Regions from separate parts of the Streptomyces sp. NPDC030798 genome, predicted to be linked through region 1. Evidence: riboswitches for the same ligand, from Rfam matches in the RefSeq annotation. Region 1 holds a riboswitch; the other holds the start of a gene.
What was found. A riboswitch is a leader RNA that binds a small molecule or an ion and turns the genes downstream of it on or off. The one in region 1 is predicted to bind cobalamin.

Region 1 (4,251 bases):
TCCGGATCGTGATCGGCCGGCTGATCGGCGAAGTGCGTGAACCCATCAGGAGAGAGTATTCCGCACCGGAAAGTACCTTCGTGCGGCGGGTCGGCTCCGCCGGGCAGAACGCCGACGGTCGCGCTCCACGGCGTCCTGCATGATGAGCGGGCGGGAGCCGCCGTGCCGGCAGGCCGTGCCTCCACGCACGGTGGGCCGCCGATCTCGCTCAGCACGTGCATCACCGCGGTGGGGACCCACGCCCCCGCGCCCCCGACACCAGGAGCAGCCACGTGACCAGCCGCGTCACCTTCGTCTCGCCCGCCATGTGCCCATCACTGCGCCAGGCCCGCTTCTACGACGGCGACTCGATCGACGACATCGGTGCGGCCCGCGCCCGTGGGGCCGCCGGGTCGCTGCCCGCACCCGCGCGTGTGCTCGTCTCCCCCAGTGCGCGCTGCCGGGAGACGGCGGCCGCCCTCGGTCTCGAGGGCGTGGAGTCGCCGGAGCTGGGCGGGCTGGATGTGGGCCGCTGGAGAGGCCGCACACTGGACGCGGTGGGGGCTGCCGAGCCGGAAGCCGTGACCCGCTGGCTCACCGACCCGGGCAACGCACCCCACGGGGGTGAGTCGGTACAGGCGCTGTGCGAGAGGGTCGAGCAGTGGCTGGAGGAGGCCCGAGCTGTCGAGGGTCGTACGCTCGCGGTCGTCGAGCCGGAGGTGGTGCGTGCGGCGGTCGCAGCAGCGCTGGGGATGCCCGCCGGTGCCTTCTGGCGCCTCGATGTTCCGCCGCTGACGGTGACCGAACTGAGTGGACGGGCCGGGCGCTGGAATCTGCGGCTGGGACGCCCCTTGGCGGTGCCTGACGTCGACTAGGACCCTGTCCGCTCCTCGGCTCGGTGCCCAGGGAACGCCAGAGGGCCCCCGGACGGTTCCGAAGGGCCCTCTGGCATCCGGAAAGGAATCAGTGCGCGGCCGGAACCGCGCGGCTGCTCGCGGCTGTCGCCGGCTTGGGGTTCAGCAGGCGTTCCGCCAGTTCACCGAAGAGCAGGCCGAAACCTGTCCACAGACTCAGCTGGATCGCCAGGGCCGAGAGCCGGAACCGCCACAGCAAGGTGGCCGGGAAGTCCTTCGGCACCTCGTTGACGACGGGCAGGAACTCGTAGGCCAGGCCGATGACTACGGCGAAGGCCGCCACCGCGATTACCGTCGCCCACCATGTGCCCAGGCCGGGTGCCAGGCGCTTGCCCAGGATGGTGGCGCCGACCGCGAGGAGGACGCTGAGGAGCATCATCAGGAAGTAGAGCGTCGTCCGCTTGCTGATGGTGTCGGGATCGCCGACGGACGGCGGGTTGGCCGGGTACTTCAGGAACGGCACGACGTACACGGCGACGAGCGCGCAACCGGACAGCAGCAGCGCGGTCGCCCGCGGGCCGAAGCGGCCGACGCGGCCGAGCGCGAAGGAGTACGCGAGCGCGGCGATGCCCCCGAAGGCGACCCCGTAGACGAGAACGCCGGTGGCGAGGCCGGCGGTGGACTGCAGGGAGCGGGAGACCACTTCCATCTCGTGCTCGTGGGAGTGCGCGTCCTCGAAGGCGATCGCCTTGCCGACGCTCGGCTCACCGAGGAGGTAGGCGACGACGAGCGCCAGCACGCCGGCGGCGAGGCCGGCGAGCATGCCCCGCACGAGGAGGTTTCTTACCGTTGCGGAATTCATGAGGGTGCGCTGTCCCCTCGCGTCAGTGGCAGGGGAAGCCGAGCAGGTGGCGGGCGTCGTGCACCCACTCGTGGACGCCCGTGCCGTTGAACACGGAGGTGGCGCCCTGCTCTGCGCCGACGAAGTACAGCAGGACCAGCATCAGGATGCCGAAGAAGACCGCCCAGGGAGCTATCGCCTTCAGCGGCAGCTTGGCGGGGATGGCGGGAGTGGTGGCTGTCGGCTGGGCGACGGTCTGCGCCATGGCAGAACCTCCTCCGGGAGTTCGCGTCCCATTTCGGTGGTGCACAGGACGACGGCCACGGGTCTGACTCACCGGACACCCTGCGGTGTCAGGCATACAGTGGCGCGACCGTGCCGGATTTCCACCGGCTTCCGTCTCGCCGTCGTCAATATCGGACAGACCGTACCGCGTGAGACGAGCACGGCCAAGACCGCCTCAGCCCGGCGTGATCTTCCTCTCGCACCGGGCGTGGCGGAACGGGCCTCATGAGCCCCTCGATGCGGAGCCGGCGGCTCTTTACGGCGCGCAAGCCTCAGGAATCCGTTGTGCGCCGCGGTGGATCGAAGACGTACAGGTCGAGGATGTCGGGCAGCGGAGCAGCTCCCGGGCCACCGGCCCGGACCCAGGCGACGATGTCCTCGGTCGCGTCCGGGTCGTTGACGAGTCCGAGCCACACCGGCCGTGCACCGGCGGCCCGGCCTGCGGCAGAAGGCTGTACGACGATGACGTTGGCCTGGTCGCACACGTCGAGGCATGCGGAAATGCGCACCGGTACCTCCGCCCGCAGTCGAGCGGTCTGTGCGGCGTGATCCACTCCGGTCACCTTGGGACTCCCGCAGCAGCAGTCCCGGCATACGACGACCCGGCACGGCGCCGGTCCGGCCACCTCCGCGGCCTGGCCTGAAGTCTCTTCCGACGGTGTCCCGGCCACCGCGCCACTCCCCTCCCGGGGAGATCCGCCCCGGTATGCGTCGAGGAGGCGACCGCGTGAGTCTCCTGGCTCCCGGGTCGCCGCTCGCCCCGCCTTCCCACCCGGTCGGGGCGGTGGCCTGCCGGAACTCGCTCACCGGTCACAGTGGCGGGACCGCGCCGGAATCACACCGGCTTCCTCGGACCGCCGTCGCCTGTTGTCACGGGTCATCATCTCATCGACCGGGGCCGCCTCTTCCTCCGGCTGGACGCCTCGTGGGGCGAGCGCGGCCGGTCACCCCAGGTAGGCGGGGGCGAGGGCCGATGTCATCAGCCGGCGGGCCCTGCCCGTGCCGTCGGCGGGGGCGGTCCACAGGTCCTGGCCGTAGTCACCGGGGAGTGCGTAGAGTCGAGGAGACCGAAACCGAGGGCGACAGACCGAGGCCCGCGCCGATGTAGAGGGGCAGCACGGCCCTGGTCTCTCCGGCGGCCTGAGCGGCGTAGCCGGTCGCGGCCCACACGGCGATCGATGTGACGGGCGTACCTGGGGAGCGGCGCAGCAACCCTAGGAGCCCCGGACCGGCACCAAGTGAAGGCCGGACGAACGGCAGGCTCTGCGGGGGCAAAAATCGCCCCCTGTTCCCTGCCGGACAGCGCTCACCGCGTCGCCCCCGCGACTCTCCCTGCTCCTGGCCGATGAGTTTTTGGGAGTCGTGCGGTCTACCCGTCGACGAAGGGAGCGCACCATGCGCAAGATCATCGTTTGCACGTTCCTGACGCTGGACGGCGTCATGCAGGCGCCGGGCGGGCCGGACGAGGATGCCGAGAGCGGCTTCGAGTACGGCGGCTGGCAGAAGCCGGTGGCCGACGACGAGGTCGGCGCGGCCATCGCCGGTTGGTACGAGCACTCCGACGCGATGCTGCTGGGCCGCAAGACGTACGAGATCTTCGCGTCGTACTGGCCGACCGCCGATCCCGAGAACCCGTTCACCGATCGGATGAACAGCATGCACAAGTACGTGGCGTCCCGGACCCTCACATCCGTGGAGTGGCAGAACTCCACGCTGTTGGAGGGCGACGTCGTCGATGCCGTACGCGAGCTGAAGGCGTCGGACGGCGGCGACATCAACGTCGTCGGCAGCGGCGACCTCGCCCAGACGCTCATGCGGCACGGACTCGTCGACGAGTACCGGCTGACCATCCACCCGGTGATCATCGGTACCGGCAAGCGGCTGTTCGCCGACGGAGCGATCCCCACGGCGCTGGAGCCGGTCGGCGTCGCGACGACGAAGGGCGGCACCGTCGTCGGCGTCTACCGCCCGAACGGCGAGCCCAGCTTCGACAGCTACTAGTACACCAGCAGCGCCTCCGTGTCCGGCCTGGCCCGAGGCGTCGTCGGGAGTGCAGCGGTCGATGACCCATCAGGGTCGGTCCTGCCGGCCGCCCCTCCTCCCGGACGCCGCCTTGCGGCCGCTCACCACCCAGGCCCGGGCCGTGAGCGGGATGGAACCGTCCGGTTTCCTGGGGACGGCCTCGCTGAGCGCCTCACGCACTCGCGCCCGGTCGGCCGGCGTGAGGGCGGCTACGTAGCCCGGTGCGGGGCCCTGCCCCGCGAGGAAGGGGTCCCACAGGTCGGCGAAGTC
Region 2 (4,251 bases), on a different contig from region 1:
TCGAGCTGGGCGGTGCGGTCGTAGGCCTCGTCGAGGGTGGCGCCGTAGGTGATCGTGCCGTGGTTCTGCAGGAGGCAGCCGGAGCGGCCGGCGAGGGCGCGGAGCATGTTCGCGGCCAGTTCGTCCGTGCCGTAGGTGGCGTAGGGGGCGACCCGGACCGGTCCGCCGAGGGCGGCCGCCATGTAGTGGATCGGCGGCAGCTCGCCCACGAGGGTGGAGACGGCCGTGGCGTGCACGGCGTGGGTGTGGACGACGGCGCGGGCGTCGGTGGTGCGGTGGACGGCGAGGTGCAGGGGCAGCTCGCTGGTCGGCACCAGCGTGCCGCGCACCTGCCGGCCGGTGAGGTCGACGGCGGTGAGGTCGTCCGGGGTGAGCCGGTCGTAGGGCACGCCCGAGGGCGTGACCAGCACGAGGTCGCCGACGCGCGCGGAGACGTTGCCGGAGGTGCCGACGACCAGCCCGTCGGCGACGGTCCGGCGGGCCGTCGCGACCAGCGCCTCCCAGACTCTGGCCTCTTCCTCCGACGGCTGCGATGCCTCTGATGCCTTCGCCATGTGCCGATCCTGCCACCGCGCGGGCACGCAAAGTGGCCGTCGGTGTGAGCGGAAGCGCCTTCGTCTGTTTCCGACACCGCGAAGCCCGGCCGAGTTCACCTTCCGTTCACTCAGGTTGCCTACGTTCGACCAGCCAATGACGCTCGAACGATTGCCTGGGTAAATGGAAAGCTTCTCGCTGATCCTCGCGATTGTGGTGGTAACCGCACTCGCGTTCGATTTCACGAACGGTTTCCACGACACCGCCAACGCGATGGCCACCACCATCTCGACCGGCGCGCTCAAGCCCAAGGTCGCGGTGGCCATGTCCGCCGTGCTCAACCTGGTGGGCGCTTTCCTCTCCGTGGAGGTCGCCAACACGATCTCCAAGGGTCTCGTCGATGAGAACGGCATCCGTCCCGAGGTCATTTTCGCCGCCCTGGTCGGTGCGATCCTCTGGAACCTGCTGACCTGGCTGGTGGGACTGCCCTCCAGCTCCTCGCACGCCCTGATGGGCGGCCTGATCGGCGCCACCGTGGCCTCCGCGGGCTTCGGTGCCGTCCACGGTGACGTCCTGGTCACCAAGGTGCTGCTCCCCGCCGTCGCCGCGCCGGTCGTGGCCGGCCTGGCGGCCATGCTCGCCACCCGCTTCTCCTACGGCATCGGCAAGAACGCCGAGGGCGACGCCTCCCGCAAGGGCTACCGCGCCGGCCAGATCGCCTCGGCCGGCCTGGTCTCCCTCGCGCACGGCACCAACGACGCCCAGAAGACGATGGGCATCATCACCCTCGCGCTGATCGCGGGCGGTGCCCTCGCCCCCGGCTCCAACCCTCCCACCTGGGTGATCCTCTCCGCCGGCCTGGCCATCGCGCTCGGGACCTACATCGGCGGCTGGCGCATCATCCGCACCATGGGCACGGGTCTGACCGACCTCGAGCCGCGCCAGGGCTTCGCCGCCCAGACCAGCGCGGCCACCGCCATCCTCGCCTCCTCCCACCTCGGCTTCTCCCTCTCCACCACCCACGTCGTCTCCGGCTCGGTGATGGGCACGGGCCTGGGCCGCAAGGGCGGCGTGGTCCGCTGGTCCACCGCGACCCGGATGGTCGTCGCCTGGGCGCTGACCCTGCCGGCCGCCGCGCTGGTCGGCGCGGGCGCCGAGGCCGTGACGGACCTCGGTGACTGGGGCACCGCGCTCGTCGCCGTGTTCCTGGTCGGCTCCAGCGCCGCGATCTGGAAGCTCTCGCGCCGCGAGGTCATCGACCACAGCAACGTCAACGCGGTCGACGAGACCGCCGAGCCGGCCGGCGTGGTGACCACCGCCATCGCCGCGGTGACGCCGCCCCCCGCGGGCACGGTCACCGAGGACCTGACGGCCACCATCCCGGCCCCGGCCACGGCCGAACCCGCCCCCGCGGCTCCGGCGGTCCCGCCGGCCGCCGCGGTCTGACCCGCGCACACGGTGACAGGAAAGTAGTACCGACATGAAGATCGACTGGGCGGCCATCGGCTCCGTCTTCGGCGTCAGCCTCGCGTTCACGGTGGGCCTCGTGGCCCTGTTCACCCTCGGCGTCAACGGCCTGGCGCGGCGGGAGAAGGCCGCCGCACAGGGCGGCTCCGCGTCCCTGGCCGTGACGGGTGCCTACGTCTGCTTCGCCGCGTGCGCGGCCGCGGTGGCGTACGGCATCTATCTGATCGTGGCCAAGCCCTGACCCAGGGCAACCGAGGCCCCTCACCGGCACGTTCCGGCGAGGGGCCTCACCCATGCCGGGCACCCCGCCGGTGTGGGCCTCAGCACAGTCCGCCGTCCCAGGTCAAGGGCAAGTTGACGGCCGTTCGGGGGCCGTGGTGGACTGCCCGGGCCATGTACGGCGGCAGGAGAGGAAGCCGGTGCGAATCCGGCGCGGTCCCGCCACTGTCACCGGGGTAGTAACCCCCGGGAGCCAGGAACTCTCACCGCCGGTCTCGTCGAACCAGGGCGCGGACACCCTGAGTGAGGACACGTATCGCCATGCTCGGCCGCCCATCGAGGACACGCACCAGGCCCGTCAGGCCCGCCCCTGTGCCCACGGCCGGCTGAGCCGATGGGTGCCGATCGCTCCTACGCGTACGGCGCCGCCGCCGGCCTCCTCGGCGACCTGCTCCTCGGCGATCCGCGCCGGGGGCACCCGGTCGCCCTGTTCGGACGGGCGGCCGGGGCCGTGGAACGCGGGCTGTGGCGCGACCACCGCGGGTGGGGCGCGCTGCACACCGCCGTGTGCGCCGGCGCGGCCGTCGCCCTGGGCGCCGCCGCCGAGCGCGCCGTACGCCGCTCCCCCGCCGCCTGCGCGGCGCTGACCGCCGTCGCCACCTGGTCCGTCGTCGGGGGGACTTCGCTGGCCCGCGAGGCCCGGACGATCGGGCGGGCCCTGGAGGCCGGGGACGTCGAGGCGGCCCGGGACCGGCTGCCGCATCTGTGCGGCCGGGATCCGCAGGCCCTGGACGCCGACGGGATCGCCCGCGCCGTGGTCGAGTCGGTCGCCGAGAACACCTCCGACGCCGTCGTGGGCGCCCTGGTGTGGGGCGCCGCGGGCGGCGTGCCCGGGCTGCTGGGGTTCCGGGCCGTCAACACCCTGGACGCGATGGTGGGTCACAAGTCGCCCCGGTACCGGCGCTACGGCTGGGCCTCGGCCCGGCTGGACGACGTCGCCGGCTGGCCGGGGGCGCGCCTGACCGCCGTGCTCGCCACGCTGGCCGGACCCGACCCGCGCGGTGCCCTGCGCGCCTGGCGGGCCGACGCCGGTAAGCACCCGAGCCCCAACGCCGGGCCGGTGGAGGCGTCGTTCGCCGGTGCCCTCGGCGTGCGGCTCGGCGGGACCCTCTCCTACGGCGGGCGGGTCGAGCACCGGCCCGTCCTCAACGGCGCCACCGGACGGCCCGTCCGGGTCGGCGACATCGACCGGGCCGTACGGCTCTCCCGCCGCGTCGGCCTGCTCGCGCTCGGCGTCACGTTCGCCGCGCGCCGACTCGTGAAGGGACGTGGGAAGTGAACGGGGGTCTCCTCGTCGCCGGCACCACCTCGGACGCCGGCAAGAGCGTCGTGACGGCCGGGATCTGCCGGTGGCTGGTGCGCCAGGGAGTGAAGGTCGCGCCGTTCAAGGCGCAGAACATGTCCCTCAACTCCTTCGTCACCCGCGAGGGCGCCGAGATCGGCCGGGCCCAGGCCATGCAGGCCCAGGCCTGCCGGATCGAGCCGACCGCGCTGATGAACCCGGTGCTGCTCAAGCCGGGCGGTGAGCAGAGCAGTCAGGTGGTGCTGCTGGGCAGGCCGGTGGGCGAGTTGAGCGCGCGCGGCTACCACGGGGGCCGGCAGCAGCAGTTGCTCGGCACCGTCCTCGACTGCCTGGCCGGGTTGCGGGGCACGTATGACGCGGTGATCTGCGAGGGAGCGGGCAGCCCGGCCGAGATCAATCTGCGCCGGACCGACATCGTGAACATGGGCATTGCGCGCAACGCGCGGCTGCCCGTGCTGGTGGTCGGGGACATCGACCGGGGCGGCGTCTTCGCCTCCTTCTTCGGCACCGTGGCCCTGCTCTCGCCGGAGGACCAGGAGCTGGTCGCCGGGTTCCTGGTGAACAAGTTCCGGGGGGACGTCTCCCTGCTGGAGCCCGGTCTGGAGATGCTGTACGGCCTCACCGGGCGGCGCACCTACGGCGTGCTGCCGTTCCGGCACGGGCTCGGC

Region 2: linked by a shared signal. The riboswitch ahead of ACZ404_RS18960 (cobalamin biosynthesis protein) and the one ahead of ACZ404_RS35375 (CbtB domain-containing protein) in region 1 are both predicted to bind cobalamin.

The regions. Positions count from the first base shown of each region.
Region 1 covers NZ_JBVIDR010000023.1:35,110-39,360, reverse strand. Annotated here, with positions in the region: gene ACZ404_RS35390 (GNAT family N-acetyltransferase) at 1-46, opposite strand, end outside; gene ACZ404_RS35385 (histidine phosphatase family protein) at 273-854, shown strand; gene ACZ404_RS35380 (CbtA family protein) at 943-1,695, opposite strand; gene ACZ404_RS35375 (CbtB domain-containing protein) at 1,718-1,939, opposite strand; cobalamin riboswitch at 1,975-2,119, opposite strand; gene ACZ404_RS35370 ((2Fe-2S) ferredoxin domain-containing protein) at 2,232-2,630, opposite strand; cobalamin riboswitch at 2,690-2,809, opposite strand; gene ACZ404_RS35365 (dihydrofolate reductase family protein) at 3,355-3,960, shown strand; gene ACZ404_RS35360 (class I SAM-dependent methyltransferase) at 4,030-4,251, opposite strand, start outside.
Region 2 covers NZ_JBVIDR010000007.1:361,158-365,408, reverse strand. Annotated here, with positions in the region: gene ACZ404_RS18975 (class II aldolase/adducin family protein) at 1-554, opposite strand, end outside; gene ACZ404_RS18970 (inorganic phosphate transporter) at 718-1,980, shown strand; gene ACZ404_RS18965 (hypothetical protein) at 2,015-2,242, shown strand; cobalamin riboswitch at 2,363-2,502, shown strand; gene ACZ404_RS18960 (cobalamin biosynthesis protein) at 2,615-3,559, shown strand; gene ACZ404_RS18955 (cobyric acid synthase) at 3,556-4,251, shown strand, end outside.